Regions from separate parts of the Streptomyces sp. V3I8 genome, predicted to be linked through region 2. Evidence: riboswitches for the same ligand, from Rfam matches in the RefSeq annotation. Region 2 holds a riboswitch; each other region holds the start of a gene.
What was found. Region 2 has a riboswitch for cyclic di-AMP ahead of QFZ75_RS22525 (LysM peptidoglycan-binding domain-containing protein). Riboswitches for the same ligand answer to the same signal wherever they lie in the genome.

Region 1: it holds a riboswitch for cyclic di-AMP, as region 2 does, so the genes downstream of both, QFZ75_RS15230 (C40 family peptidase) here and QFZ75_RS22525 (LysM peptidoglycan-binding domain-containing protein) in region 2, are expected to answer to the same signal.
Region 3: it holds a riboswitch for cyclic di-AMP, as region 2 does, so the genes downstream of both, QFZ75_RS06460 (M23 family metallopeptidase) here and QFZ75_RS22525 (LysM peptidoglycan-binding domain-containing protein) in region 2, are expected to answer to the same signal.
Region 4: it holds a riboswitch for cyclic di-AMP, as region 2 does, so the genes downstream of both, QFZ75_RS15685 (transglycosylase family protein) here and QFZ75_RS22525 (LysM peptidoglycan-binding domain-containing protein) in region 2, are expected to answer to the same signal.

The regions. Positions count from the first base shown of each region.
Region 1 is NZ_JAUSZL010000002.1:3,483,438-3,490,994, forward strand. It holds gene QFZ75_RS15215 (alpha/beta fold hydrolase) at 1-730, shown strand, start outside; gene QFZ75_RS15220 (M23 family metallopeptidase) at 1,031-2,686, shown strand; gene pcrA (DNA helicase PcrA) at 2,800-5,385, opposite strand; cyclic di-AMP (ydaO/yuaA leader) riboswitch at 5,745-5,914, shown strand; gene QFZ75_RS15230 (C40 family peptidase) at 5,921-6,895, shown strand; gene QFZ75_RS15235 (hypothetical protein) at 6,954-7,307, opposite strand.
Region 2 is NZ_JAUSZL010000002.1:5,053,371-5,060,927, reverse strand. It holds gene QFZ75_RS22535 (sigma-E factor regulatory protein RseB domain-containing protein) at 1-1,007, opposite strand, end outside; gene QFZ75_RS22530 (polyprenyl synthetase family protein) at 1,250-2,260, opposite strand; cyclic di-AMP (ydaO/yuaA leader) riboswitch at 3,018-3,180, shown strand; gene QFZ75_RS22525 (LysM peptidoglycan-binding domain-containing protein) at 3,185-3,943, shown strand; gene QFZ75_RS22520 (HAD family hydrolase) at 3,937-4,806, opposite strand; gene fahA (fumarylacetoacetase) at 5,647-6,873, shown strand; gene recQ (DNA helicase RecQ) at 7,078-7,557, opposite strand, start outside.
Region 3 is NZ_JAUSZL010000002.1:1,464,370-1,471,926, forward strand. It holds gene QFZ75_RS06450 (SGNH/GDSL hydrolase family protein) at 1-62, opposite strand, end outside; gene QFZ75_RS06455 (DUF6250 domain-containing protein) at 224-943, opposite strand; gene QFZ75_RS06460 (M23 family metallopeptidase) at 1,189-2,127, opposite strand; cyclic di-AMP (ydaO/yuaA leader) riboswitch at 2,132-2,290, opposite strand; gene QFZ75_RS06465 (alpha-galactosidase) at 2,594-4,702, opposite strand; gene QFZ75_RS06470 (tyrosine-protein phosphatase) at 4,871-5,668, shown strand; gene QFZ75_RS06475 (DUF6126 family protein) at 5,682-5,807, opposite strand; gene QFZ75_RS06480 (helix-turn-helix domain-containing protein) at 5,804-6,409, opposite strand; gene QFZ75_RS06485 (aspartate aminotransferase family protein) at 6,517-7,557, opposite strand, start outside.
Region 4 is NZ_JAUSZL010000002.1:3,591,561-3,599,117, reverse strand. It holds gene QFZ75_RS15705 (nucleoside triphosphate pyrophosphohydrolase) at 1-495, shown strand, start outside; gene QFZ75_RS15700 (globin domain-containing protein) at 586-1,827, opposite strand; gene QFZ75_RS15695 (cytochrome P450) at 2,021-3,307, shown strand; gene QFZ75_RS15690 (transglycosylase family protein) at 3,516-4,436, shown strand; cyclic di-AMP (ydaO/yuaA leader) riboswitch at 4,638-4,807, shown strand; gene QFZ75_RS15685 (transglycosylase family protein) at 4,812-5,537, shown strand; gene eno (phosphopyruvate hydratase) at 6,035-7,321, shown strand; gene QFZ75_RS15675 (septum formation initiator family protein) at 7,440-7,557, shown strand, end outside.

The sequences.
Region 1 (7,557 bases), 1.6 Mb from region 2:
GGCCCCGGGTCCGGGCTCCACGGACGGCATCGCGGACGACGTCGCGAACGGCATGGCGGACACTCCCCGGCTGCCCACTCCGACCAGGCCCCCGGTGGTCCTGCTGCACGGCTTCATCGACAACCGCTCGGTCTTCGTGCTGCTGCGCCGCTCACTGGCCCAGCACGGCCGGCAGCAGATCGAGTCGCTCAACTACTCACCACTGACCTGCGACATACGGACCGCCGCCGAGTTGCTCGGCCGGCACATAGAGGAGATCTGCGAGCGCACCGGCCGCCAAGAGGTCGACATCGTCGGGCACAGTCTCGGCGGGCTGATCGCGCGCTACTACGTGCAGCGCCTGGGCGGTGATGTGCGCGTGCGGACCCTGGTCACCCTGGGCACACCGCACGCGGGCACCCGCGTCGTGCCGCTGGCGAACGCCCACCCGATCGTCCGCCAGATGCGTCCGGGCTCCGGCGTACTGCGGGAGTTGTGCGAGCCGGCCCCGCACTGCCGCACGCGGTTCGTGAGTTTCTGGAGCGACCTCGACCAGTTGATGGTCCCGTTGGAGACGGCGTGCATCGCGCACCCGGATCTGCTCGTGCAGAACGTACGGGTGAGCGGCATCGGACATCTCGCCCTGCCGGTGCATCCGGCGGTCGCGGCCGGCATCCGTCAGGCCCTGGACACCGAGGAGGAGACCGCCCGTGCCGCCGCCCATACCGGCGGCGGCCTCACGGTGGCGTGACCACGCAACTGAGTGACCACGTAACTGTGTGATCGCGTGGCCGCGAAACCGCGTGATTGTGTGGCCGCGAACCCGCGTAACCGGAACCTCGGGGCCTCCGCGGCCAGCTCCAGAAGCGTCGTTTCTTCGAACACTCATCGAACGCCAGGCCAAAGCTGTGCCCATGCACCGCCGAAAGGCGGCCGAATGCCCGTTTCCCGAGAGGAGGAAACCTGCTGAAGATTGTCGCGCCCGCATACCGCCGGGTACAGTCGCCGCACTGCTCTGCCAGCCCCTGTTGTCGAGGCGAAAGAGAAGTTGGTGAACGACCGTCACCCGTCGGGGACCGTTACTCCCCCGGCTCCGGCCCACGAGGCCGCCTCGGCGCACCATGCGTCCCATGGCGGGCAGGGGGCCCCGTACGGCGACTTCACCACGTACGACGCGTACCCCGCCACCGGTTTTGAAACCGCCGCCACCGGTTCTTACGACACGACGGGCGCGTACGACACGACCGGCGCCTACACGACGAACGCCTTCGCCTCCGATCCCCTCTTCGGCGACCTGCCCGGCAACGGAAACGGAACCGACGGCAACTGGGGCGGCGCGACCGGCAGTCACCAGACGCTGAACCACGACCCGTACGCGGCCCAGCACCACGCCGCCGCCTACGAGACCGGCAGCTACGACACGAGCGGTGTCTGGCAGGAGAACGGTTACCAGCAGCTCGGTGGAATCCCCGGGCAGGCCGCGGGCCACGACGGCACCGGGCAGTGGGACGCGAACGCCTGGCTGCAGGCCGAACAGGTCGACCCCACCCAGCAGTGGACCGCGCAGACCTTCGAGACGGGCACGTACGACGCCACCGCCTGGAACTCCGACGGCGGCGACCAGCACCAGACGCAGACCCGCACCGAACTCCACCCGCAGATCCATCCGCAGACTCACCCGCAGTCGCAGCCGCAGCAGCAGGCGGAGCACGAGTCGTACGACCGGCAGGTCCCGTTCGACCAGCAGGCGACCAGCACGTTCGAGCAGGTTCCGTACGAGGAACAGGGCACCGCGCAGGACGGGTTCGGCCACGCCGATCAGGCCGACGACGACCCCGCCGACGCGGACTCCGAGAACCACGCCCACGCCTACGCCGACGACGAGACCCCGCTGTTGGAGGGCGTCGAGGAGGTCGCTCCCGCCCCGGCCACGCGTACCGCGTCCCGCGCGGCGGGCCGTTCGGCCTCCCGCTCGCGCCGCCGCCCCCCGCCCAAGCGTTCCGCACTGCTGACGATCGCCGTGCCCTCGGCGTGCGTGATGGGTGTCGCCGGGATCGCCGCCGCGTCCGTGACCGGCGGCGAGAGCGGGGCCGAGGCCCGTACGACCGCCGCCGCGCCCGACACGAGCACCGTGCATCCGTCCGTCGCGAACAACAAGCTGGACACCCAGCTCGAGAACCTCTCCGCGGACGCGGGCGACTTCGCCGACCGGGCGAGCCGCACGCAGGAGCGTATCGACCTCAAGGCCCAGCAGGCCGCCGAGAAGCAGAAGGCGGCGGCGGACGCGGCCCGCAAGGAGCGGCTGCGCCCGAAGTTCGCGCTGCCGGTCGCGCGGCACGGGCTCAGCGCCTACTACGGCCAGGCCGGCGTCAACTGGATGTCCGTGCACACCGGGATCGACTTCCCGGTCTCGTACGGCACGACGGTGATGGCCGCGACCGACGGGACCGTCCGTACGCAGCTGAACAGCGCCTACGGCAACATGATCATCGTGACGGCCAAGGACGGCACGGAGACCTGGTACTGCCACCTCTCCTCGTACCGGGTCGCCTCGGGGACCGTCGTGAAGGCCGGCGACCCGATCGCGTACTCCGGGAGCTCCGGCAACTCCACCGGCCCGCACCTCCACTTCGAGGTGCGTCCCGGCGGCGGTTCGGCGATCGACCCGCTGCCGTGGCTGCGCAGCCACGCGGTCGACCCCACCTGAACCGACCGACGGACCGGTGGAGCCGCCCGGGCGGCGGCCCCGTCCCGGCTTCCGGCCCCGCACCGCTCTCGTCCTGCTCCCTGCCGCTGCCGGCTGCCGGCAGCGGCAGCCGCCTAGAGCTTCTCCACCGGCGCGTACCGCAGCAGCAGGCGCTTCGGCTTCTCGGCGCCGAAGTCGACCGTCGCCTCCGCGTTCGCGCCCAGGCCCTTCACACCGACGACCGTGCCGAGGCCGAACTGGTCGTGCGTGACCCGGTCCCCGACCGCCAGCGACACCACCGGCTTGTCCGGGGCGCCGCGCCGCGTCGCGAAGCCGGACGCGCCCGAGGCCGCCGAGCGGGAACGGGAGGAGGACAGGGACGCCGCCACCCCGGCCGCCGGACCGGAAGCCACCGATCCCATGGAGCCCCTGCGCTTCCAGTCCAGGTGCGCGTCCGGGATCTCCTCCAGGAAACGGGAGGGCGGGTTGTACGAGGGCTGACCCCACGCGCTGCGCATGGACGCCCGCGTCAGGTAGAGCCGCTCCCGCGCACGCGTGATGCCGACGTACGCGAGCCGCCGCTCCTCCTCCAGCTCCTTGGTCTGGCCGAGGGCGCGCATGTGCGGGAAGACGCCGTCCTCCAGGCCGGTCAGGAAGACGACCGGGAACTCGAGGCCCTTGGCGGTGTGCAGGGTCATCAGGGTGATGACACCCGAGCCGTCCTCGTCCTCGTCGGGGATCTGGTCGGAGTCGGCGACCAGGGCCACCCGCTCCAGGAAGGCGGCGAGCCCGGCCGGCGTCTCGCCGTCACCGCCGTCGCCTTCGCCCGCGCCGTCCTCGCCCTCATCCGTGCTCGCACCAGCGCCGCCGGCCGCCTCCTGCTCGAACTCCAGCGCGACGGAGGCGAGTTCCTGGAGGTTCTCGATGCGGGTCTCGTCCTGCGGGTCGGTGGAGCTCTGCAACTCGGCGAGATAGCCGGTGCGTTCGAGGATCGCCTCGACGACGGTCGCCGGGCCCGCGCCGGACTCGACGATCGTACGGAGGTCCTCCATCAGCGTGTTGAACCGCTTGACGGCATTCGTCGAGCGGGCCGCCATGCCGTACGCCTCGTCGACGCGGCGCAGCGCCTGCGGGAAGCTGATCCTCTCGCGCTGGGCGAGCGCGTCGATCATCGCCTCGGCGCGGTCGCCGATGCCGCGCTTGGGCACGTTCAGGATGCGGCGCAGCGGTACGGAGTCCTCGGGGTTCGCGAGCACGCGCAGGTACGCGAGGACGTCGCGGACCTCCTTGCGCTCGTAGAAGCGGACGCCGCCGACAACCTTGTAGGGCAGGCCGACCCGGATGAAGACCTCTTCGAAGACACGGGACTGCGCGTTCGTACGGTAGAAGACGGCGACGTCGCCGGCCTTCGCGTCACCCGCGTCGGTGAGGCGGTCTATCTCGTCGGCGACGAACTGCGCCTCGTCGTGCTCGGTGTCGGCGACGTAGCCCGTGATGCGCGCGCCGGCGCCCGCGTTGGTCCACAGGTTCTTGGGGCGGCGGGACTCGTTGCGCTCGATGACCGCGTTGGCGGCGGTGAGGATCGTCTGCGTGGAGCGGTAGTTCTGCTCCAGGAGGATCGTCGTCGCGTTCGGGTAGTCCTCCTCGAACTGGAGGATGTTGCGGATCGTCGCGCCGCGGAAGGCGTAGATCGACTGGTCGGCGTCACCGACGACGCACAGCTCGGCGGGCGGGAGGTCGCCCTCCCCCGGCAGCACCTCTCCCGGCGGTACGTCCCCGGGATGCGCGGCGGAACCGGCGGCGGGGTCCGTGGCGCTGCCGACGAGCTCCCGGACGAGGGAGTACTGCGCGTGGTTCGTGTCCTGGTACTCGTCCACGAGGACGTGCCGGAAGCGGCGGCGGTAGTGCTCGGCGACGTCCGGGAAGGCGCGCAGGAGGTTGACCGTCGTCATGATCAGGTCGTCGAAGTCCAGTGCGTTCGCCTCGCGCAGCCGCGACTGGTACATCGCGTACGCCTGGGCGACGGACTTCTCGAAGCCGTCGGCCGCCTGGGCGGCGAAGTCCTCCTCGTCGATCAGCTCGTTCTTCAGGTTCGAGATCTTGGCGCTGAAGGACTTCGGCGGGAAGCGCTTGGGGTCGAGGTCGAGGTCGCGGCAGACCAGGGCCATGAGGCGCTTGCTGTCGGCGGCGTCGTAGATCGAGAAGGACGACGTGAAGCCGAGCCTCTTGCTCTCGCGGCGCAGGATCCGTACGCAGGCGCTGTGGAAGGTCATCACCCACATCGCGTTCGCCCGCGGGCCGACGAGCTGCTCGACGCGCTCCTTCATCTCGCCCGCGGCCTTGTTCGTGAAGGTGATCGCGAGGATCTGGCCGGGGTGCACCTTGCGCTCGCCCAGCAGGTGGGCGATGCGGTGGGTGAGCACCCTGGTCTTGCCGGAACCGGCGCCGGCGACGATGAGCAGGGGCGATCCCTGGTGGACCACCGCCGCGCGCTGGTTCTCGTTCAGCCCGTCCAGGAGCGCGGCCGGGTCCACGAGCGGCCTCGGGGCGCCGTCGCGGTAGTAGCCGTCCCTGGGCGGAGGCGCGTCGAAGCGCCCGCCGAACAGGTCGTCCGCGCCGGGGTCCGGCGCCTCGTCCTCGGGTGGCGGCGGGGGCTCTTCCTCATGGGCCCGGGAGGGCTTGAGGTCCGCCAGGAAGCTGTCGTCAAAGAGGCTGCTCATCGCTCTCCGAGTCTAGGCGCCCCCACCGACACCCCGCTCCCACCCACCAGACCCTCACCGAAAATTACGCTCCGGCCACGCTGTGCGACCAAGGAAATCGGTAAGGGGCGCGCGGAACTGCGCGACCGGCCACCACGCACCCGCGGACAGGTACGCGCGCCGCACACGCACGCCCCACACGCACACCACCCAAGACAACCGATCGCACACCATGCCAAATCGCCGCCGTCGAACGACACTCGGAGCCCAGGTCACGAAAATGTATCGGGCATATCGAACATCAAACTTCACAGGTGCCACACGAATTGGCTAACTTTCGATCAGGTCGCTCGACCCGCACCGGCGAACAACGCCGGGCCGGGCGCCCTCCGCCGAATCCGTGCGCCCTCGTGGCACCGGAACCGGGGACCCACCGATCACGGGGTGAATCGGTCCGACTCCCGCACGGGACCAGGGCCGTAGGGCAAACCTTCCGAAGCACCCGCCCGAACCCGACAGCTAACCCGGTAGGCGGATGACGGAAGGAGACGCCCTCGTGGCGCCACACCGCAGAGCGCGGTCCAGCGGTCCCCTGGGCATGCGGACGCCGGCTCCCGCCACCGCCGCACCGGCCTCGGTGGCCCTGCTCTCCCAGACGGCGGACGCCTCGCCGGCCGCGGAGCCCGCACCGGACGCGGAGAACACCCGGCCGAGCACGGAGGAAGTCCGGAAGAAGATCGACGACCTCTACCAGCGGGCGGTCACGGCCACCGAGAAGTACAACGCGGCCAAGGAGCGGACCACCAGGCAGCGCCGGCGCGTCGACACCCTCCTCGGCGACGTGGCGAAGCGCACGGGCGCCGCCGCCCCCGACAGCGCCGCGCTCCTGGCGGCGGACAACCCGCAGGACTACTTCGACCGGACCCGGCTGATGAACCGGCTCACCGCCCGGCAGAAGCAGGCCGTCGACGACTACGTGACACGGCGGGCCGCCACGACGACGAAGCGGCAGCAGGCGTCCGAGGGCCTGGAGACGCTCACCACCACGGAGAACGCGCTGAAGACGTCCAAGGCGGACGTGCAGCGCAAGCTCGCCGAGGCACGCGGGATCCTCGCGCGGCTGACCGCCGAGGAGGAGGCCCGGCTCGCCGCGATCGAGCGGGAGAGGCAGGCGGTCAAAGCGGCCAAGGCCGCCGAGGCGCTCGCCTTCGCCCGCGCCCAGATCGGCAAGCCGTACGTGTGGGGCGCGAGCGGCCCCGGCTCGTACGACTGCTCCGGGCTCACCCAGGCCGCCTGGAAGGCCGCCGGCGTGACTCTTCCGCGTACGACGTGGGACCAGGTGGGGACCGGCACGGCGGTCTCCGTGGACAGCGCCCGCCCCGGTGACCTCGTCTTCTTCTACGACGACATCAGCCACGTCGGCATCTGCGTCGGCGACGGCATGATGATCCACGCCCCGAAGCCGGGCGCGTACGTCCGCGAGGAGTCGATCCACTCCATGCCGATCCACAGCGTGGTGCGACCGACGTAGGCCACCGGCGCCCGGCACCGGGGGGACGGCCCCTGGTGCCCGGCCCTCATCGTCCTGTTCAGGTCCAGAGCAGGGCGATGAAGATGTTCACCGTGGTCAGTCCGCCCACGAGGGCGAACAGGCGCTTGTCGATCTTCTCCTCGTCGCGCTGCACGTAGACGAGGCCGAGGATCACGATCAGCAGGGCCAGCTTCACGCCGATCTTGATGTTGTCGACGCTCTGGTCGTCGGCCTGGTTGAGGCCGACGAGGACCGCGCCCGTGACCAGCATGGTCAGCGCGCCGTGCAGCATGGCGGGGGTGAAGCGGGCCGTGCCGTCGCCCATGGCCTTCATCTGCGTGAGGAAGCCGCCCAGCAGGGCGGCGATGCCGATGATGTGCAGGGCGACGAAGACATGAATGAGTACGTCCATGAGCCCGGACCCTAACCGGGCGCCGGTACGCCGACTCGCACCGGCCCGGACGGAACCTCGATCCCCGGCCCTGGCCCTGGCCTCCGACCCCGATGCCCGGCTCCGGCTCCGGTTCCGGCTCCGGCTCCGGCTCCGGCTCCGGCTCCGGCTTCCGCCCGTAGCACCGTCCGGTCCTTCGCCGGCCCCCAACGCGCGTATCGGTCACGGCGCTACGCCAAGCCGGTGACGCCGGGCCCGGATCACGGTCGCA
Region 2 (7,557 bases):
GCACCCTCGGGACGCGCCTCGTCACCCTTGTTGCCCTTGTTGCCCTTGTCGTGCTTGCCGTGCTTGTCGCCCTTGTCGGCGGAGCCGCCGGACGCCGGCTCGTCGCCCTCGGTGACCTTCGCGCCCTTGGGCGGGGTGAAGTCGAAGGTGGACGCGGCCGGTTTCGAGAAGGCGACCTCGGTGAAGCCCGCGTCGACGACGGCCGCGCCGCCGCTCGCCGGGGTGAGCGTGAACTTGAGCGGCAGACCGGTCTTCGCGTCCACGGCGACGGAGATCGCGCCGACCGTCGAACCGGACTGCTTCGGCTTGATCAGCAGCTTGTAGGCGTCACGGCCGGCGACCTGCGCCGTGCCGTCGACGGTCACGGACGTCGTGTCGTCGGCCGCCTTCAACGCTTCCTCGGCCAGTTCCCCGGGCGTGGCCGGCACGTCCTTCGCCCTGTCCCCGGCCCCCTTTCCGGAGGAGTCGGCGGATCCGGAGGAGGCGTCCCCGGTGTGGTAGACCTCGTTCGACGCACTGTCGTACGCCCACACCTCGTCGCCGTTGTGGATCACGCTGTACTCGGCGGCCTTGTCGAGGAGCGACAGCTTCTGCTTGTTCTCGCCGTCGGACGCGACCCGCAGCGTGTGCGTGCCGGACGCCAGTTCCAGCAGCTTGGACGACGGGTCCGCGGACGAGCCGGAGCCGCCGCCCCCGCCGGCCGTCGCACCGCCGAGGCTGCTCTCCAGGCCCCCGAGGTCCGGCAGGCCCAGGTCCGTACTGATCTTCACCGTGCCGGACAGCTGCTGCACGTCCGAGGCGGCTATCTTCTCGATGAGCTGCTGGGCGCTGACCTCCGGCAGGTCGGGATCGCCGGAGCCCGCGAACGCCGGGACCAGCCCGATGGTCGCCGCAGCCAGCCCCACCACCGTGACGGGAACGACGTACCGCGCGGCTTTGCGCCGGCCGGCGCGCATGTCGTCGGCCTCGTCCCCGGTCGTGCTGTCGTCGGATTCGTACGGTGCCATGTGTGCCCTACCTCCGTCGTCGGCGGCGGCTTACCGTCCTCGCACTCGTCCACCCCTGGCCGCCATTGTCACCCGAACTCCTGTGAAGTGGTGTGTCCCATTCGACCAGATCGACCGCCGTGGAGCGTCAGACCTCGGAGCCAACTCCGTGTACACCTGCGGTATGACACAGGCGGACCGCACCGCCCCGGACCCGTAGGGGTCGTACGGGCACAGGCGCAGGCACAGGCACCTCGCGCGGATCAGCCCGCGCGGTGCACCACCGCGTCGCACAGCTCCACCAGGGCCGACTTCGCGTCGCACTCCGGGAGCGGCGCCAGCGTGGCGCGGGCGTCCTCCGCGTACCGCACGGTGTCGCGGCGCGCCTGGTCCAGCGCGGGGTGGACGCGCAGCTTGGCGAGCGCCTCCGCGTGCCGGTCGTCGTCCGTCAGGTCGGAGGCGAGCAGCTCGGACAGGGCGATGTCCTCCGCGAGCCCCAGCCGCTCCACGCGCTCGCGCAGCCGCAGCACGGGCATCGTCGGGATGCCCTCGCGCAGATCGGTGCCCGGCGTCTTGCCGGACTCGCGCGAGTCGCTCGCGATGTCCAGCACGTCGTCGGCGAGCTGGAAGGCGACGCCGAGCCGCTCCCCGTACTGCGTCAGCACGTCGACCACCGTCTCGTCGGCGCCGGACATCATCGCGCCGAAGCGTCCGGCCACCGCGATCAGCGAGCCGGTCTTGCCGCCGAGCACGTCCATGTAGTGGTCGACCGGGTCGCGGCCGTCACGCGGTCCCGCCGTCTCGAGGATCTGGCCGGTGACCAGCCGCTCGAAGGCCTCCGCCTGGATGCGTACGGCCTCGGGGCCCAGGTCGGCCAGGATGTGCGAGGCGCGCGCGAAGAGGAAGTCGCCGGTGAGGACCGCCACCGAGTTGTCCCAGCGGCTGTTGGCGCTGGGCACCCCCCGGCGCACGTCCGCCTCGTCCATCACGTCGTCGTGGTACAGCGTGGCGAGGTGGGTCAGCTCGACCACGACCGCCGAGGGCACGATGCCCGGCGCGTACGGGTCACCGAACTGGGCGGCGAGCATCACGAGCAGCGGCCGGAACCGCTTGCCGCCCGCGCGCACGAGGTGCTGCGCGGCCTCCGTGATGAACGGGACCTCGCTCTTGGTGGCCTCGAGCAGTCCCTCCTCGACAGCCGTCAGTCCGGCCTGGACATCGGCTTCGAGAGCCTGGTCCCGCACGCTCAGCCCGAACGGCCCGACGACGGTCACGAGGGTCTCCTGTCTGCTGACGCTCTCAACGGCGGTCTCTGGATGCTCTGGGTGTGCTGGGTGCGCTCGGTGCTGTAGGCGTTTGTCGATGTGTCGCTGGTGGCACTCAAGTCAGCGTATCCGGTCGTCTTTCGATCACGATGAGCGCCCGCCCGTCACCTGCCGTCGCCCTGCCGGACACACTCCACCTGGTCCCTTTTGCCCCCATGGACCGGATCGGGCGCGGTCGGATCACCGGCGGTATGTTCCGGATCCACCGGTATGACGGATGCGATCCGGACAGCCGGCACGCCCCGGAACGGGCCCGTCACATCCGCACGCCCCCACACCCCCGCCCCGCACCCCTCGCCGCGAGGAGAACCCACGAGGTCTTCCGCGTTCCCCGCGACGGCGGAAACAAGCGCCACACGCGCGTGGCCGGGGCGGACCCGGCGGGCCTGTCCGCGAATAGCCGGATTCCGCACTTCGGAATGCCCCGAAGATACCTTCTTGACCGAATTGACCATACGCTTCCCCCACCCCCTTTCCGTGACCGTGAATTGAGTCACGTCTGTCCGAAGTGATCATTTTGTCCGGTCTCCCGACTTCCCTTTGCAGAAAGCAAGTTGAAGTTCATATTCCGAATAGATCAAGGAATACGCGGTCGACTTCGCTGGTCATTACCACCGGGGCGTGAATATGGGGCTTGTTAGCGGCATGTGCTCTCGCATACGTTCACGTCACTCCGGACGGACCGCCTAATCCTGCCGCCGCCCGGACATTCCAGTCACCCATTCACTCGCGTACGGCAGGAGCGGGGAACCCAGGTAAGTCGCCGGTCCGAATCCCGGAACGGCTCGGGGTGCAGTCGCGTACAGCACGCGGCCGGGCAGCTCCCGCCCGAACCCGACAGCTCACCTCGTAGGCGCCGGAGAGGAATGCGTCATGGCCTCACGAGGCAAGCACCGCCGTCCCCGAACGAGCACCCTCACCCGTGGCATCGTCGCCGCGGGGACCGGCGGTGCCGCGCTCGCGCTCCCCCTCGTGGGGGCCACCGGCGCCCACGCCGCACAGCCGACCCACGCGGCTCAGGCGGCCCAGACGGCTCAAGCGGCCACGGCCGTGGTTCCGCAGGTCTCGCTGGTCACGTACGAGGTGGCCGGGGGCGACACCCTGTCCAAGATCGCCAAGGCGCACACCACGGGCGACTGGAAGAAGCTGTACAAGGCCAACCGCGCGGTCATCGGCGACGACCCGGCGCTCATCCGTCCGGGCCTCGAGCTGACCGTGGGCACGAAGAACGCCGACGCCCCGGCCGGGACGGCCGCGGCGGCCGAAACGACCACGGCCTCCGCCGTCACCCCGGCCACCGCGAAGACCTACACGGACGACCTCGACGGCTGGATCCGGGAGTCGCTGGACGTCATGGCCCAGCAGGGCATCCCGGGCACCTACGACGGCATCCACCGCAACATCATCCGTGAGTCCTCGGGCAACCCGCAGGCCATGAACAACTGGGACTCCAACGCGGTCGCCGGTACGCCGTCCAAGGGGCTCCTCCAGGTCATCGACCCCACCTTCGCGGCGTACCACGTGTCCGGCACGTCGCTCGACCCCTTCGACCCGGTCGCCAACATCACGGCCGCGTGCAACTACGCCGCCGCCAGGTACGGCTCCATCGACAACGTCTTCGGGGCCTACTGACCGGAACCCGGACCCGCGCCCCGGCCGGTACCGGGGCCGGGGCCGGGGCGGGGGCGGTCGGAGAACATCCGCTCCAGGACCACCGCGATGCCGTCGTCCTCGTTCGAGAGGGTGATCTCGTCGGCGACCGCCTTCAGTTCGGGGTGCGCGTTGGCCATCGCGACCCCGCGCGCCGCCCAGTCGAACATGGGGATGTCGTTGGGCATGTCCCCGAAGGCGACGGTCTGCGCGGACGTCAGGCCCAGATGCTCGGCGGCCAACGCGAGCCCCGTCGCCTTCGTGGTGCCGCATGGCTGGAGTTCGACGGTACCGGGGCCGGACATCGTGACACTGGCGAGGGAACCCACCGCTCCGCGCGCGGCGGTCGCCAACTCGTCGTCGGACAGCAGGGGGTGGCGCAGCAGCACCTTGCTGATGGGCTGCGTCCAGAGGTCGTCGCGCCGCAGCACCCGTACCGCCGGGAGCGTCGGGTGCGGCATCTCGTAGCCCGGCTCGATGAGGGTGAGGCCGTCCACGCCGTCCTGGTCGACGGCCGCGTACACCTCGCCGACCTCCGCCTCGATCTTGCCGAGGGCCACCTCGGCCAGCTCGCGGTCGAGGGTGACGGACCACACCATGCGGTTCGCGCCGGCGTCGTACAACTGCGCACCCTGTCCGCACACCGCGAGTCCCCGGCTGCCCAGTTCCTCCAGCAGCGGGCGTACGCGCGGAGCGGGGCGCCCCGTCACCACGAGGTGCCGGGCACCTGCCCCGACCGCCATCGCCAGCGCGGTGCGTGACCGGTCCGAAAGGGTGTCGTCGCCGCGCAGCAGCGTCCCGTCCAGGTCAGTGGCGATGAGTGAATATGCATTCGGTGCGGCCATGATCAGAGAATACGGATCGAATGCTCCAGCGACTCGACGCGAACCGGACGTCGTCCGGCACCTCGACCGTCCCACGCGTCGCCGTACGCCCCCTCCGGCCCCGGCTGTTGGGGTCGATCCCATGACAAATCGGCCACCGCGCCGACCGGCCGCGCGCCCCTCCCCACGCCTCCCTTCCGCGGCCTTTCCCGGTCTCTCTCCGGTCCCTGTCCGGCCCCTCTCCGGTCCTCCCTCAGGCTCTTCTTCCATTCCTCCGCCGGTTCCCCTTAAGGTCGCCCCGGGCCGCCCCGGGCCGTCCCGGGCCGTCCCGGATGTTCAGCCGCGCTGTCCGGCGAGGTGGCGGACGAGGAAGTGCCGGGCCGCGGACGGCAGGTACCGGTACGGGTGCGGGCAGGAGGTGAGGGTCCACAACGACCAGGCCCGCCCGAAGAGTGACCCGGGCGCAGCCGCGGCTGCTGCCGGGGGCGCGCCGAACGCGGCAGACCCCTTTCCGCGCGCCACCGCACGCACCTGTGCGCCGGCCTGCGCGGCGAGCGCCGCCGCCTCCAGGGCGGACCGGCCCGCCCCGACGACGGCCCGTCGGGCACGACCGCGGCGAGTTCTGGGGGGGCAGGTCGAGGTGCGGGGCGCGGACGACGTCGATCCCCGGTCCGCCGGACGAAGGCGCGCCGCAGGTGGCGCGAGACCGCGGCGGGCGTGCACCTGTCCCCCACGTGTCCCGCACATCCCTGGACCCGAACCCACCCTTAATCGGACATTGCGAACTCTTCAGGCACTGCCCCCGCCCGGCCCCTCCCCGTAACGTGTGCTGCACCCACACGGAAAGCGAGGCAGCACCCCATGCCCCCCTTCGATGTCCCCGAGGGCGATCCCTTCGGCCCGCACAATCTTCCGTACGGCGTCTTCTCCCTGAACGGCTCTCCGGAGGGCTCCGATCAGCGGAGCGTGGGTGTCCGGTTGGGCGACCACGTCCTCGACGCGGGCGCCGCCGCGGTCGCGCTCGGCTCCCCGTACGCCTCCCTGCTCGCCCGGCCCTCGCTGAACCCGCTGCTCGCGGCCGGCCGCACGGCGTGGTCGGACGTCCGGCGGGCGCTCACCGCGTGGGTGACGGTGCCGGCCCACCGGGAGACCGTCGCGCCCCTGTTCCACCCCCTCTCCGAGGTGACCCTGCACCTCCCCTTCGAGGTCGCCGACTACGTCGACTTCTACGCCTCCGAGAACCACGCCCGGAACGTCGGCCGGATCTTCCGTCCTGACGCCGAGGACTCCCTCACCCCCAACTGGAAGCATCTGCCGATCGGTTACCACGGCCGGTCGGGCACCGTCGTGGTCTCCGGGACCGACGTCGTACGCCCCGCCGGGCAGCGCAAGGCCCCGGCCGACCCGGCGCCGGTCTTCGGCCCCTCCGTCCGGCTGGACATCGAGGCGGAGGTCGGTTTCGTCGTCGGCGCGCCCTCCGCGATGGGCAGGCCGGTGCCGCTCGCCGACTTCCGCGAGCACGTCTTCGGGCTCTGCCTCCTCAACGACTGGTCCGCCCGCGACCTCCAGGCCTGGGAGTACGTCCCCCTCGGGCCCTTCCTCGGCAAGTCCTTCGCCACGTCGGTGTCGGCGTGGATCACCCCGCTCGACGCGCTGGAGGACGCCCGGATCGCGCCGCCGGCGCGCACGCACCTCCTCCTCCCCTACCTGGACGACGCCGCCGAGGAGCCGGGCGGCTACGACCTGCGCATCCGCGTCGCCGTCAACGGTCATGTGGTGTCCGAGCCGCCGTTCTCCACCATGTACTGGACGGCCGCGCAGCAACTCGCCCACATGACGGTCAACGGGGCCTCGCTGCGCACCGGCGACCTGTACGGGTCGGGCACCGTGAGCGGGGTCTCGGAGCGTGAACGGGGCTCGCTCCTGGAGCTGAGCTGGAACGGCCGGGACGCGCTCGAACTGCCCTCCGGGAAGCGGACCTTCCTGGAGGACGGCGACGTCGTGACCCTGACCGCGTGGGCCCCCGGCCCGGACGGCACGCGGGTGGGGCTCGGCGAGGTGAGCGGACGCGTCACACCGGGCGTGTGACGGGCCGCCCCCTCCCCCGGGGGTGTGTTCACGGATGTGGGGTCGTGGGGATCCGCGGGCCGGTGGGGACCGGTCGCGCAGTTCCCCGCGCCCCTGAGGTGCGTGGGGCTCCCGGTCCTGTGTCGGGTCGGGTACGGGCGCGTCCGGACTGAGCGCGCCGTTCGTTCCCCGCCCCCGGGAGAGCGTCCCCCGGGGGAGCCGCGGCTAGGCCCAGTCCTCCGGTTCCGGTTCCGTGTCCATTTCCGGCCAGTGCAGGTCCGGGTCGCCGTCGCTGCGGCGCCGCGGTTCCGGTTCGGCGCCGGCATCGGTGCCCGAGGTCTTCGGAGCCGGGGTCTTCGGAGCCGGGGACGGGCGGTCCAGGGAGGCCAGTACGCCGACCACGCCCTCCCCGTACGTGGCGAGCTTCTTCTCGCCGATGCCGCTGATGCCGCCGAGCTCCGCGACGGAGGCCGGCCACAGGGCGGCGATCTCCCGCAGCGTGGCGTCGTGGAAGATGACGTACGCCGGGACGCCCTGCTCCTTGGCCTGTCCGGCACGCCAGGCGCGCAGGGCCTCGAAGGCGGGCAGCAGTTCCTGGGGCATCTCGGCCGCCGCGGCCGCCGCCTTGGCCTTGCGCTCGGCCCGGTCGGAACCGCCGGAGGAGCCCGACGAGCCGCGGGAGGACGCCGGCTTCGGCTGCTCCTT
Region 3 (7,557 bases), 3.6 Mb from region 2:
GGGCCGGGGTCGCCGACGCCCTCGGTGAAGCTGTCCCCCACCGCCACGTACGACCCGATCACTGATCTGTTGTCGTCTTTTCTGTTGCCGTCTCTCGAATCGTCTGCCACGTCGGCCCATGATTCACCTTGGGGTGTGAGCTACGCGACCGTAGGAAGGGGTTGACGCGCGGTGAGATAAGCCACTTGTCAAGTGTTGGTCAATCCAGGAATACAGAGCTCCTTCAGGTACGTTTCCGCAGCTCCCGTACGTGGAAGTCGCTGATCGCGAAGTGGCTCCAGGTGGTCCGGAAGGCGAAGTGCCCGCTCGTGTACGGCTCCGGGTCCGTGTGGTCGAGAACGAGCCGGCCGTTGTTCCACCACTGGACCGTCGAACCGTCCGAGACGATCCGGACCCGGTTCGGCCGGTTCGCGGTGAGCAGGGGCTCCGTGTAGTCGTGGATCAGCGGCCGTACGCCCGCCTCGCCGACGTAGCGGCGCAGCCTGGTCGTGGTGTTGCCGTTCGCGCCGTATCCCACGTAGTACGTCCTGAGGTGGTCGTAGGTCGCGAGCGCACCGTCGCGGGGCGTGGCGAAGAGGTCGTCGGGCGAGCGGGCGTCGATGGCGTTCCAGAAGTTGTTGAGGTCCGAGACGCGGTCGTTGACGCCGCCCGCGCCGATCGGGACGGCGGTGTACCCGATGACGTACGGTCCGCGGAGCGCGTGCCTGAACCAGACCGTCGCACCGCCGGGTACGTCGATGTCCAGGACACCCCGGGAGGCGGTGACGCTGCCGCCGTCCTGCAGTTCGGTCACCCACCGGCCGAGGCCGTGCCTGAAGTCGTCGCGGGCGAGGATCCGCCCCGGGCGGTGGCGGTCCGCGGCGCCCGCCGGCGCTCCGGGGACGAGCGCGGCGAGGCCGGCGCCTGCGGCCAGGGCTCCGAACGCCCTGCGTGTGGTCGTCATGGCGCGGTTCCTCCGGGGGTGGTGAGCGACGGCTCCGGCACCGCCATGGGTGCGGAAAGCGCTTGTGGAGATCACTCTGGCGCCTGCCGCCCACCCGTGTCGACGCTCCGCCCGGCCACGCCACGAGACCGCAACACGCCGCGCCCGTCGCGCGGGCGGTACGGGCCGTACCGTCCGCGCGACGGCATGCCGAAGGCCGGACCCCGTGACGGGGTCCGGCCTTCGAAGGACGTGCCGAGCGGGTGTCAGACGGAAACGCCCTTGGCACGCAGGTACGCCAGCGGGTCCACGTCCGAGCCGTAGTCCGGGGTGGTGCGGATCTCGAAGTGCAGGTGCGGGCCGGTGACGTTGCCCGTCGCGCCGGAGAGGCCGACCTGCTGTCCGCCGGTCACGGCCTGGCCGGCCGAGACGGACAGGGAGGACAGGTGGGCGTACTGGGCGTAGTGGCCGTCGGCGAGCCGGATGACGACCTGGTTGCCGTACGCGCCGCCCCATCCGGCGGAGACCACCGTGCCCGCGCCGACGGACTTGAGCGAGGTGCCGGTGGGCACCACGAAGTCGACACCGGTGTGGTAGCCGCTGGACCACATGCTGCCGGACATCTTGTACGAGGTCCCGATCGACGCACCCGCGACCGGCAGCGAGAAGCCGCTGGAGGCCGACGGAGCGGTCGAGGTGGCGGCGGAGGTGTCCGTGGCCCTGGACGTCGTGGCCGGCTTCTTGGCGGTGGACCGCCCGGCCGCCTCGGAGGCGTCGGAGCCGGTGGTGGCCGCGGCCCCGCCGAGCGTGAGCTTCAGGCCCGGATGGATGAGCGACGGGTCGCCGCCGACCACGGTGCGGTTGTCCGAGTACAGCTTCTTCCAGCCACCGTCGACGTCCTGCGTGTCGGCGATCTTCGACAGGGAGTCGCCCGAACGCACGGCGTACGTCTTGGTGGTGACCTTCTGCGCCCCGGTCTTCCCCGCTCCGGCCTTCTTGTCGGCGGCCGGTGCGGACTTCGGGGTTTCGCTCGCGACGTTCGAGGCACTCGCGACGGAGTCGGCGGCGGACTGCGGGGTGGCGGCGTGCGCTCCGGCCGCGCCGAGCAGCGGGAGGGCGAGGGCCGCGCCCCCGGTTCCGGCCACGGCTATGGAGCGGGTGAAACGCTGGGACCTGGGACGGCGGTGCTTACCCTTCGCGGGCATGACGAATTCCTCTCCGGCGCCTGCGAGGTGAGCTGTCGGGTGCGGGCTGGAGATGCCCGGCCGTGCTGTCGCACGGCTTAACCCCGAGCCCGTTCCGGAGACCGGAACAGGCGTAGTACCTGTGGGTCCCCCGCTCCTGCCGTGGATCGGGTGGGTGTGCGGATTCCGGGCGGCGGCAGGATTGGGCGTCCGTCCGGATTGGAGGTGAACGTAAGCGACATGAAGAGGCGGAAACAACCTTCGGGGTTTCCTGTGTCCCCTGTTTCCTTGATCCTCCGATGGAATACCGGTCACCCTGCGTGAATACGGGCCGCCTTTTCCTTGCTGCGGCCCTGGAAACAAAGTGGACTTACGTGAGCATGGCGACAGCGGAACGTCACGGATATGACGCTGCTCACGGCGCACGGCCCCAGGAGCCTTCATTCCGGCACGAGTTGGAACGAAGGCTCCATTGCGGACACATCCGTCACATGCGACGCAGCCGGACAACTGCCGCGTCGAGATCCCCGCGCAGCCCCGTCCGCACCCCGTGGTGCAACAGCACCGCACCCCGGTGCACTTCGCCCGTTTCGAGGCATTCGTACGATGCTGACGGGTCGAGTCCGCGCAGCCGCAGCGGCGGGACCGGCTCGCCGTGGTGCTGGGCCTGCAGCCAGGCGAGGACGACGGTCTCGCCGCCGCGGACGTACTGGACGGCGCTCAGCCCGCCCTCCGGCGCCCGCAGCCGGTACAGGTCGCCGCCCTGCACGACGGGCCGGATCTCCTTGTAGAGGTCCACCCAGGTCCGCGCCTCGGCCAGCTCCCCGGCGCTCCACCGGGTGAGGTCGCCGCCGACTCCGAGCACCCCGGCCATCGCGCTCACGAACCGGAAGCGCAGCGAGCTGACCCGCCCGTTGAGCTGGGTGTTCGGGCTGTCTGTGACCCAGGCGGCCATGGCCCGCGCGGGATGCACCTGGCTGTACCCGTGCTGGATGGCGAGCCGGTCGAGCGGGTCGGTGTTGTCGGAGGTCCACACCTGGTCCGTACGGGCCATGATCCCGAGGTCGATCCGCCCGCCGCCGCCCGAGCAGGACTCGAAGGCCACGTGGGGGTGGGCCGCCCGCAGCCGGTCCAGCAGGCGGTACAGGGCGTGCACATGGTCCACCCACAGCCGCTGCGGATACGCCTCGCCGGGCCAGCCCGCGTCGGTGAAGCAGCGGTTGAAGTCCCACTTCACGTAGTCGATCGGCGCGCTGGAGAGCAGCGCGTCGAGCTGTTCCCACAGGTACTCCTGGACGTCCTCGCGGGCGAGGTTCAGGACGAGCTGGTTGCGCAGTTCCGTGCGCCTGCGGCCCGGCTGGAACTGCACCCAGTCGGGGTGCGCGCGGTACAGCTCGCTGTCCGGGTTGACCATCTCGGGCTCGACCCAGATGCCGAACTGCATCCCGAGCCCGTGCACGTAGTCGCTCAGCGGGGTGAGGCCGCCGGGGAAGCGGTCCCGGTTGACCGTCCAGTCGCCGAGCCCGGCCCGGTCGCTGGTGCGCGCCCCGAACCAGCCGTCGTCCACCACGAACAGCTCGATCCCCGCGTCGGCGGCCCGGCGGGCGAGCGCCCGCTGCTGCTCCTCGGAGATGTCGAACTCGGTGGCCTCCCAGGAGTTGTAGAGCACGGGCCGGTACCGGTCCGCGTCCGGGATCACGTGCGCGCGCTGGTACGCGTGCCAGGCACGGCTCGCCCCGCCGAAGCCACCGTCGCTCCACAGCCCCGCGAAGACGGGCGTGACGAAGCTCTCCCCCGGCTCCAGCCGCAGCAGGCCCGAGTCGTCGTACCCGGCGCCGCCGGTGATCTGCACGCGCGCGTCCGGCAGTTGCGCCACCGCGATCCGCCAGGTCCCCGACCAGGCGAGCGCGCAGCCGTAGACCTCGCCCAGCTCCTCGGTCGCCGTGCCGTCCGCGTCCAGGGCGACCCACGGCAGGTGCTGGTGCCCGGTGTGCCCGCGCCGGCTGCCGATGATCTTCTCGCCGTAGGTGAGCTCCGAGCGCGTGAGCCGTGACTCGGCCGCCCACCGTCCGTGCAGCTGGGACAGCCGCCACCCGTCGCGCAGCGGCAGCGTCCAGGTCGCGGAGTCGGCCCGCAGCACCTCCAGGGCGGGCCCCTCGTTGGCGAGGGTCACCCAGCGCTCGACGACGTCGCCACCGGCCCGCATCCGGTAGTGCAGGGTGATGCCGAGCCCGGAGTCGGAGAACCGCAGCCGCAGCTCGCCCCCGCCGGCCCCCTCCGCCCCCTCGGCCTCGTCGGTCTCGTACCCCTCGAAGCGCCACTCGGTGCCGCGCCTGTCCGGTGTCCGCACGGACAGCGCGGGCCGCACGAAGCGGGGACCGCCCTCGACCGGGTACTCCTCGTGGCCGTCGAGGGTCGCCTCGAACGCCCAGTACTCCGGGCCGGGACCCGCGGCGAGCGCCTCGGCGTCGGCGAGTGCGATCCTCGGGCCCCAGTGCAGATGAAGCAGCTCGTCCTCGTCACCGAGCCGCAGGCCGTAGCTGCTCGTGGGCCCCGAAAGAAGCCACGTACGGCCGTCTGCGCCGATCTCTACCATCAAGCCCTCACATATTCGAACAGGCACGCTCAAGCCCCAACATCATCAGGGCCGACCCGCCCTTCGGGCAACGCCTGTGGACAACTCATCGGCCCGTGAACCGATGTCGTATCGTCGGATACGCACCTCGCCGACGAGCCGCGTCGGCAGCCGAGGGGAGGAGCCCCCGTGACGCAGCAGGTCCCGTCGACCGAGCCCGAGCTGACCGGAGTGCGCAACTTCCGCGACGTGGGCGGCCTGCCGACGGTGGACGGCCGGCGTCTGGCGTACGGGCGGCTCTTCCGCAGCGGCCACCTCGCGCACGCGACGGCGTCGGACGCCGCGTTCCTGGCCTCCCTGGGCCTGCACACGATCTTCGACTTCCGCAACGCGGCCGACCACAAGCTCGAGGGCGCCGATGTCGAGCTGCCCGGGGTGCGCAATGTGAACCTGCCGCTGTCGGACCCGGCGGACGGCGCGGAGTTCTGGAAGATGGTCCGCGACGGGAATCTGGAGCAGCTGCGCGAGCTGCTCTCGGACGGCCGGGCGGCGGACCGCATGATCGGCTCGTACCGCACGATCATCAAGGACCGCACCGCCGAGCACCGTCAGGTGCTGCACGCGCTGGCGGAGGGCAGCGTCCCGGCGCTGATGCACTGCGCGGCGGGCAAGGACCGGGCCGGTCTCTCCGTCGCCGTGACGCTCCTCGCCGTCGGCGTCGAGCGCGAGGCCGTCATGACGGACTACCTGGAGTCGAACGCGGCGCACCGCCGCTACAAGGTCCACCGCAGCGGCTCCGCCGCCTCGGCGTACACCCCCGAGGTGATGGAGTTGCTGAGCCCTCTCTTCGACGCCCGCGCCGAGTACCTGACGGCGGCGTTCGACACGATCGAGGAGACGTGGGGCGGGGTCGACGCGTACCTGGAGCAGGGCCTCGCCGTGACCCCGCGGGTACGGGAGCGGCTGCGCGAGCGGTTCCTCGACTGACTACGCCGGGGGGCTACTGGTTCTGGGCCCCGAGCGTGAACAGCAGGTAGATGAAGGCGGCGAAGACGTGCCCGACCGCCACGTAGATGATGAGCCGGACCCACAGCGCGCGCGGGAACTTCTCCTCCAGGTCCTTCACGAATCTTCTCCTGAGGTCGTCGTCGGTCCGAGGCACAGGGCGGCCGTCGGGCTCTGCAGCAGGGTGTGCACGAAGAGGAGCTCGGCCCCGTCCCGGTCCGCGGCGGCGATCCGGTGGGGGGTCAGCGAGTCGAAGTGGGCGCTGTCCCCGGGCGCGAGGACGTGCGCGGTGTCCCCGAGGCGCAGCCGCAGCCGCCCCTGGAGGACGTACAGCCACTCCTCGCCGGGGTGGACCCGCACGATGTCGCCCTGCGTCCCGTGGGGGACGTGCACGCGCAGGGACTGCATACCGCGTCCGGCGGCGCCGGCCTGCCGATACGTCCAGCCGCCGGCCTGCGTGGGCTCCATGTCGGCACAGCGCACGACCGCGTCCCGTTCGGCAGCCGTCTCACCGAGCAGGTCGGAGACGGTGGTGGCGTAGACGCGGGCCAGCGCGAGGAGCATCGGCAGCGAGGGCTGGCGCTGCCCGGTCTCCAGCCGGGAGAGGTGGGCGGGGGAGAGTCCGGCTGCGCCGGCCGCGGACTCCAGGGTGAGGGCCGCGCGGCGGCGCAGAGCACGTAGCTGGGGGGCGACGGTGGGGTGCGTACCCTTGTCAGGGTTCATGCGTCCATTGAGCCGCACCCTTGCCCCGGAGGCAAATAACTTGCCCCTGAGGCAAAAGATGCCGGCCCCCAGGAACCCCACCGACGGCCTACGGCCGGCCGCAGGGCCTACCGGTTGGCAACCGCCTGCTTCATCAGTGTCTTCCCGAAGTCCCACATCAGGCCGCCCCCGCTGTGCGCGTCGTCCATCACGGCGGTGAAGGCGTCCACGAAGCGGTCCACGTCCTGCTCGTCGATCACCAGCGGCGGAATCAGCTTGATCACTTCCAGATGGTCGCCGGAGACCTGGGTGAGGATCCGGTGGCGCTGCAGCAGCGGCACGACCACCATCTGCGCGAACAGCCCCTTGCGGGCGGTCTGCAGCACCGTCCAACGGCTGCGCAGCTTGAGGGACTTCGGCCGGCCGAACTCGATGCCGATCATCAGCCCCCGGCCGCGTACGTCGCTCAGCAGCTCGTACTTCCCGACGAGCGCCGCGAGCCGCGACCTCAGCTGCTCTCCGGTGGCGCGGGCGTTCGCCACGATCTGCTCGTTCTCCATCACCGACAGCACGGCGAGGCCGGCCGCCATGGCCTGCGCGTTGGACCCGAAGCTCGCGGAGTGCACGAGGACCCGGTCCATGGACGAGTAGACCTTCTTGAAGATCCAGTCCTTGCCGAGGGTCGCGCCGACGGGCACATAGCCCCCCGACAGCGCCTTCGCCACACAGACCAGGTCCGGCTCCACACCCTCTTCGTGCTGGTAGGCGTAGAAGTCCCCGGTGCGGCCGAGTCCGGTCTGCACCTCGTCCGCGATGAGCAGCGCGCGGTGCCTGCGCAGCAGCTCCTGGGCGGCGCGCAGGTATCCGGGCGGCGACTCGTGCACGCCCTTGCCCTGGATCGGTTCGACGATCAGCGCGGCGACGTCGCCCTTCTTCAGCTCGGCCGCCAGCGCGTCGAGGTCGCCGAGCGGGACCGCCGTGTCGGGCAGCAGCGGGGCGAAGCCGTCCCGGAAGCCGTCCTCGCCGTTCACGGACAGGGATCCGGCGGTCAGGCCGTGGAAGGAGTGCGCGCAGTACAGCACGCGCGGCTTCCCGGTGGCGTACCGGGCGAACTTCAGCGCGGTCTCGACGGCCTCGGTACCGCTGTTGCCGAAGAACACCCGGTCCAG
Region 4 (7,557 bases), 1.5 Mb from region 2:
GAGGGCGACCGCGACGGACTGCGCGAGGAGCTCGGCGACGTCCTGCTCCAGGTCGTCTTCCACTCCCGGATCGCCGAGGAGGGCGACCCGCAGGACGGGTCGGAGCCCTTCTCCGTCGACGACGTGGCGGCCGGCATCGTCACCAAGCTGATCCACCGCCATCCGCACGTGTTCGGCGACGAGAGCGCCGCCACCCCGGAGGAGGTCAAGGAGCACTGGCTGCGGACCAAGGCCGAGGAGAAGCGGCGCACGTCCGTCACGGAGGGCGTCCCGCTCGGCCAGCCCGGTCTCGCGCTCGCCGCCAAACTGGCGTCCCGCGCGCGTACGGCGGGACTCGACGCGCCCCTGCCCCGGGGCGAGGGCGTCGGCTACGAACTGCTGGCGCTGGCCGTACGGGCCGAGGCGGACGGCGTGGACCCGGAGGCGGCGCTGCGGGCCGCCGCGCGGGCCTACCGGGACGCGATACGCGCGAGCGAGGGCGACCCGGCGCCCTGAAAGGGGCGCGGGGAACCGCGCGGCCGACCACGCCGCACCCGCGGACGACCCACCGGATCCGGCGGAACGTCGGTTACCGTCCCCGCCGCCTCAGTTCCCGGCCCCGGCCCCGCAGCCCCCGTCCCGGCCCGACGGCCCGTGCCAGCGTGGCCGGGGCCGCTGGAGCAGCCACTCGCCGGGCCCCAGCGAGGAGGCCGGCTCCTGGCCCGCGGCCGGGAGCTCGTCGCGGAACACCCGGGCCGGGTCGGCGCCGAGGCCGGGGAGCGCCGCGGAGATCTCCTGGACCAGGCCGGGCGGGCCGGCCAGGTAGACGTCGTGGCGCGCCCAGTTGGCGCGGTTGCCCAGAGCCGTCAGCAGCCGTTCGGTGGCCTGCAGCTTCGGGCGGCCCGGCGCGGGCGTGATCACGGTGACGTCCAGCCACGGCAGCCGGGTGCGCAGCTTCGCGAGCGCGGCCCGGTCGTAGAGGTAGGCGGTGTCGCGGGCCACGACGAACAGCCGGGCCTCGTCGTACGGGCCGGGTTCGCCCGCCAGGTGCTCCAGGAGTGCCTTCACCGGTGCCCAGCCGGTGCCGGCGGCGATGAACGTGGGAGGCCGCTCCACCGGCGTGCGCAGCGTCAGCCGACCGCTCGCCGCGGCGATCCGCAGGACGTCGCCCGGGCGGGCGCGCCGGACGAGTTCCGGGGACAGCGCCCCGTCCTCGACGAGACTGACGTGCAGGTCGAGGGTGTGGTCGCAGCGGGGCGCGTTGCCGACGGAGTAGGGGCGCCAGACACCGGGGAGACGAGGGCTGCCGACGCTCACGTACTGGCCCGGCAGGTGGGGCAGGGCCCGGTGCGGACGGAGCGTCAGGACGGCGAGGTCGCCGCCGTGCGCGGTGCGGCCGACGACCTCGGCGTCCCACCAGGACGGCTCCCCCTGGCTCTCCGCCTCCCCCGCGGCGCCCAGCATGGCGTTCGCGATCACCCTGTACGCCTCGTCCCAGGCCTTCTCCACCTCGTCGGTCCAGGCCGATCCCGACACGGCGGCGAACGCGGCGATCAGGCTGGTTCCCACGGCCGTGTAGTGCTCCGGCTTCGCCAGGTACTTCCTGTGCTCCCGTCCCAGGTCCCGCAGGTACTCGTCGAGTCCCGGGCCCTCCAGGCGGGCGATGACGAGGGCCAGAGCGGTGAACAGGCGGTCCCGCTGGCGTTCCTTGTCCCCGGGGGAGTCCAGGGGGAACAGGGCGCGGACATCGGGGTGGTGCCAGAAGAGGTGCGAGTAGAAGTACTTGAGCGCGAACTCGGCCCGCCTTTCGACGACCGCGAAACTGGTCCGGAGTATCTCGGGGTCCACAGGCGCGAATGTAGGTACGCGCAGCGCCACGCGGTCAAGGGGTGGCCGATTCCCGGACAGCCTAGGACCAAGCGTTCTTACCAGGAGAAAACGCCTGCGGCCCGGGCGGGGGTCCGCCGGCCGCCGGACGTCCCGCGGCGCTGCGGAAGGGCTCCGGGCGGGGGCCGGGCGCCCCTCCCGATACCGTCGAGGAGTGACCGAAACGCCTGCACAGCCGCCCGCGGGGCAGTCCGCCCCGGAACTCTTCAGCTGGGAGTTCGCCACCGATCCCTACCCGGCGTACGCCTGGCTGCGCGAACACGCTCCCGTGCATCGGACGACGTTGCCCAGCGGGGTCGAGGCGTGGCTGGTCACCCGTTACGCGGATGCCAGACAGGCCCTCGCCGACGGCAGGCTCAGCAAGGACCCCGCCCATCACGACGGCTCCGCGCACGCGAAGGGCAGGACCGGCATTCCGGGGGAGCGGAAGGCCGAGCTGATGACGCACCTGCTCAACATCGACCCGCCGGACCACACCCGGCTGCGGCGGCTCGTCAGCAAGGCGTTCACCCCGCGCCGGGTGGCCGAGTTCGCGCCACGGGTACAGGAACTGACGGACCGGCTCATCGAGGGGTTCATGGAGAAGGGGGAGGCCGACCTCATCCACGACTTCGCCTTCCCGCTCCCCATCCACGCCATCTGCGACCTGCTCGGCGTCCCGCGCGAGGACCAGGACGACTTCCGCGACTGGGCCGGGATGATGATCCGGCACGGGGGAGGGCCGCGGGGCGGTGTCGCCCGGTCGGTCAAGAAGATGCGCGGCTACCTCGCCGAGCTCATCCACCGCAAGCGCGAGGAGCTCACGGACGAGCCGGCCCCGGGCGAGGACCTCATCTCCGGTCTCATCCGGGCCTCCGACCACGGCGAGCACCTCACCGAGAACGAGGCCGCCGCGATGGCCTTCATCCTCCTGTTCGCCGGTTTCGAGACGACCGTGAACCTCATCGGCAACGGCACCTACGCCCTGCTCACCCACCCCGGACAGCGGCAGCGGCTGCAGGACTCCCTCGCCGCCGGCCGGACGGACCTCCTGGAGACCGGCCTGGAGGAACTGCTCCGCTACGACGGCCCCGTGGAGATGGCCACCTGGCGGTACGCCACCGCACCGCTCGTCGTCGGCGGGCAGGACATCGCCGTGGGCGACCCCGTGCTCGTCGTGCTCGCGGCGGCCGACCGCGACCCCGCCCGGTTCGAGGACCCCGACGCCCTCGACCTCTCCCGGCGTGACAACCAGCACCTCGGTTACGGACACGGCATCCACTACTGCCTCGGCGCGCCCCTCGCCCGGCTGGAGGGCCGGGCCGCGCTCACCACGCTCCTGACCCGCCTGCCCGACCTCCGACTCGCGGGTGATTGCGCGGATTTGCGGTGGCGCGGAGGGCTCATCATGCGTGGGTTGCGCACGCTTCCGGTGGAGTTCACCCCGGTCGCGAAGTCCTGACGGCCCTAGCACCGAAGCCGGTGAAAGGTGAGACTCCGTCAACTCTGTGATCTTCACGTTATCTGCGCTGCACCGACTTGTGACAAGAGTTCGAGTGCGGCTACGTTCACCCATCAATGCGGCACGTCTCACGCGCCGCAGCAGCCACGAGCGCAGCCTTCCGCTGTGTCCTGTGCGTACTCCTTGCTGTCACGCGAAAGGCAATCGCATGCTTACCGGGAACGGCCGCCATCGTCGCCCCCGCCAGGCTCCGGCACTCCTCGTCGCCGCGGGCGTGGCCGGATCGGCCATCGCGATCCCCCTGCTCGGCGCGAGCGGCGCGAGCGCCGCCAGCGGCACGACCTGGGACGCGGTCGCCGAATGCGAGAGCGGCGGCTCGTGGAGCGCCGACACCGGCAACGGGTCCTACGGCGGGCTCCAGATGACCCAGGAGACATGGGAGGAGTTCGGCGGTCTCGACTACGCGCCGAGCGCCGACCAGGCCAGCCGTTCGCAGCAGATAGCCGTCGCCGAGAAGATCCTCGCCGACCAGGGGACGACCGCCTGGGCGACCTGCGGTCTCGTCGCCGGCCTGACGCAGGACTCCGACAGCGCCGTGGTCGACACGGGCGTCGCCGAGGGCGGGGTCACCCCGTCGCCCGGCGTGGACGGGACCGAGGGCAGGGACAGCGCGACGCCCGACCCGTCCACCGGCGACACCGCCACGGACGCGGGGGAATCGGACGACGCCGCCGCGGACGACGCGACGGACACCTCGGACGACACGAAGAAGAGCGGCGATTCGGGCAAGTCGGCCCAGAAGGGCGACTCTTCGGCCGAAGAGGACGCGGACGCCCCCGGCCGCCACCGCGGCGGCGTCGCGGACGAGGTCGACACCGCGTCCCGCGCGGACGACTACTCCGCCCGGCACGCCTCGCGCAGCGACAGCGACTCGCGCGTCCTGGCCGACGAGGGCTCGTACGTGATCCGCACCGGGGACAGTCTCTCGGGCATCGTCGACTCCTTCGAGCTCGACGGCGGATGGGAAGCGCTGTACGACGCCAACAAGGACGCCATCGGCGCCGACCCGGACTTCATCATCCCCGGTCAGAGCATCTCCATCGACGACCGGGCCGCCGCGAGCAAGTAGTGACCAAGCCGCCGAATCGGGCGAAAACAAGCGGTAGTTCGCGCTGAATGTCCGATTTGATGAAAGTGAGACATGGATCTCAACACCCCTGATCGTCTTTGAAATTCGGCGCCGTCCGTGTCTACGGTCGTGACCGCTCGCCACTGGTGGGCCCCGACGGTCGCACGCCGAATCCTGCCAACGGCCGTACGGGAACAGTCGTCGCGTAAAGCGCCGTAGGCAGGAGCGGGGGACCCAGGTAAGTGCCGGACCCGGTCGTCACGACCGGGCACGGCTTGGGGTTAAGCCGCGTGACAGCAGTGTCACGCGGCCGGGCAACTCACTCGGCCCGAACCCGACAGCTCACCTCGCAGGCGTCGGTGAGGGGATCACTTCATGCTGCTTTCGAACAAGGGCAAGCACCGTCGTCCGTCCAAGGCCGCCCGCATCGCCACGCTGGCCGGTGTCACCACCGCCGCCGTCGCCGTCCCGCTGATGGGCGCCACGGGAGCCTCCGCCGCCACCACCTCCGAGTGGGACACCGTCGCCGCGTGCGAGTCCGGCGGCAACTGGTCGATCAACACCGGCAACGGCTACTACGGCGGCCTGCAGTTCTCGGCCTCCACCTGGGCCGCGTACGGCGGCAGTTCGTACGCCTCCACCGCCGACAAGGCATCCAAGGCGCAGCAGATAGCCGTCGCCGAGAAGGTCCTGGCGAGCCAGGGCAAGGGTGCCTGGCCGAGCTGCGGCGTGGGCCTGTCCGGCGCCTCCACCGGCAACACCGCTCCCGCCGGCTCCGGTTCCTCGAACTCGGGCGGCTCCGGCGGCTCCGGCGACTCCGGCCAGAGCGCCTCGAAGCCCCAGCAGAAGACGCAGCCCGCCGAGCAGCGTGCCTCGCGTGCGCAGGAGCGGCCGGCCGCGCAGAAGACCGTCGAGACCCCGACCGGCAAGAAGGTCAAGAAGGGTGACGGCGAGTACAAGGTCGTCAAGGGCGACACCCTGAGCGAGATCGCCGACGCGAAGAACGTCAAGGGCGGCTGGCAGAAGCTGTTCAAGCTGAACGACGACATCGTCGACGACGCCGACTTCATCTTCCCGGGCCAGCAGCTGCACCTCAGCTGACCCCGCCGGTCGCGTCACCGCTCCGGTGACCTCCTTCGGTGGGCCGGACATCGCGTCCCGGCCGGGGCCCTGGCCGCTCAGCCCCGACCGGACGTCCGGCCCACAACCGAATCGCGACTGAACCACAGCGCTCTCACATCCGTGTCCTCCATCGTGGGGTCCGTGAGGGCCACCCCCCCGGTCCTCCGCGGGCTCCCCGCTCCGGTGCGTTTTCCCCCGTGCGCACCGGAGCGGGGCTTTTTTCCGCCGCCCCCTCTTTGGCGCCCCCCTCTTTGTCACCCTCCTCCTTGCCTCCCCCGCGTTCCGCTCGCCTCCCCGGCCCGCTCACCCCCTCGCTTTGTTCCGTTCGGAAACAATTTCCTCTCGGTTCCGTCCACGAGACGGTCGGGGGCCCGTCGGGGCCCGGCAGCCGGTTAGGCTCATCCCGCGGGGCCACCACGGCCTGCGCCCAACCGGGCCTCCGGCCCGGCGCAGCTTGCGTCACATCCCAGAAGGAGATGCTCGTGCCGTCCATCGACGTCGTCGTAGCCCGGGAAATCCTGGACTCCCGAGGCAACCCCACGGTCGAGGTCGAGGTCGGCCTCGACGACGGCAGCACGGGTCGTGCCGCCGTTCCGTCCGGCGCCTCCACCGGTGCCTTCGAAGCCGTCGAGCTCCGTGACGGGGACCCCAACCGCTACCTCGGCAAGGGTGTCGAGAAGGCCGTCCTCGCCGTCATCGAGCAGATCGGCCCGGAGCTCGTCGGCTACGACGCCACCGAGCAGCGCCTCATCGACCAGGCGATGATCGACCTGGACGCCACCGACAACAAGGGCTCGCTCGGCGCCAACGCCATCCTCGGCGTCTCCCTCGCCGTCGCCCACGCCGCCTCCGAGACCAGCGACCTGCCGCTCTTCCGCTACCTCGGCGGACCGAACGCGCACCTGCTGCCCGTCCCGATGATGAACATCCTGAACGGCGGGTCGCACGCCGACTCGAACGTCGACATCCAGGAGTTCATGATCGCCCCGATCGGCGCGGAGTCCTTCTCCGAGGCCGTGCGCTGGGGCGCCGAGGTCTACCACACCCTCAAGAAGGTGCTGAAGACCAAGGGCCTGTCCACCGGCCTCGGCGACGAGGGCGGCTTCGCCCCGAACCTCGGCTCCAACCGCGAGGCCCTCGACCTCATCCTCGAGGCCATCAAGCAGGCCGGCTACATCCCCGGTGAGCAGGTCGCCCTCGCGCTGGACGTCGCCGCGTCCGAGTTCTACAAGGACGGCAAGTACGAGTTCGAGGGCAAGTCCCGCTCGGCCGCCGAGATGACCGAGTACTACGAGGAGCTCGTCTCCGCGTACCCGCTGGTCTCCATCGAGGACCCGCTGTACGAGGACGACTGGGCTGGCTGGAAGGTCATCACCGAGAAGCTGGGCGACAAGGTCCAGATCGTCGGCGACGACCTCTTCGTCACCAACCCCGAGCGCCTGGCCCGCGGCATCGAGGAGGGCTCCGCCAACGCCCTGCTCGTCAAGGTCAACCAGATCGGCTCGCTGACCGAGACGCTGGACGCCGTCGAGATGGCCCAGCGCAACGGCTTCAAGTGCATGATGTCGCACCGCTCCGGCGAGACCGAGGACGTCACCATCGCCGACCTCGCGGTCGCCGTGAACTGCGGTCAGATCAAGACCGGCGCCCCGGCCCGCTCGGACCGCGTCGCCAAGTACAACCAGCTGCTGCGCATCGAGGAGATCCTCGACGACGCCGCGGTGTACGCGGGCCGCTCGGCCTTCCCCCGCTTCAAGGGCTGAGCCGAGGGCCGGCTCCGAGCCGTGCGGTGAGGAGCGACAGCCCCGTCGTACGTACGTCCCCGTACCCGGTCCCGTACCGTGTGCGGGGACGTACGCACGTATCGGGGAGGCGGGACAGATGGCTGTGAAGGACCGTGACCGGTTCTCCACCGCGACCAGGCTGCGGGCGCTCGGTGAGCAGACCGCCGCCCGCGTCTACCGCTCCCAGACCAAACGCCAGGCGCGGCGGTCGCGGC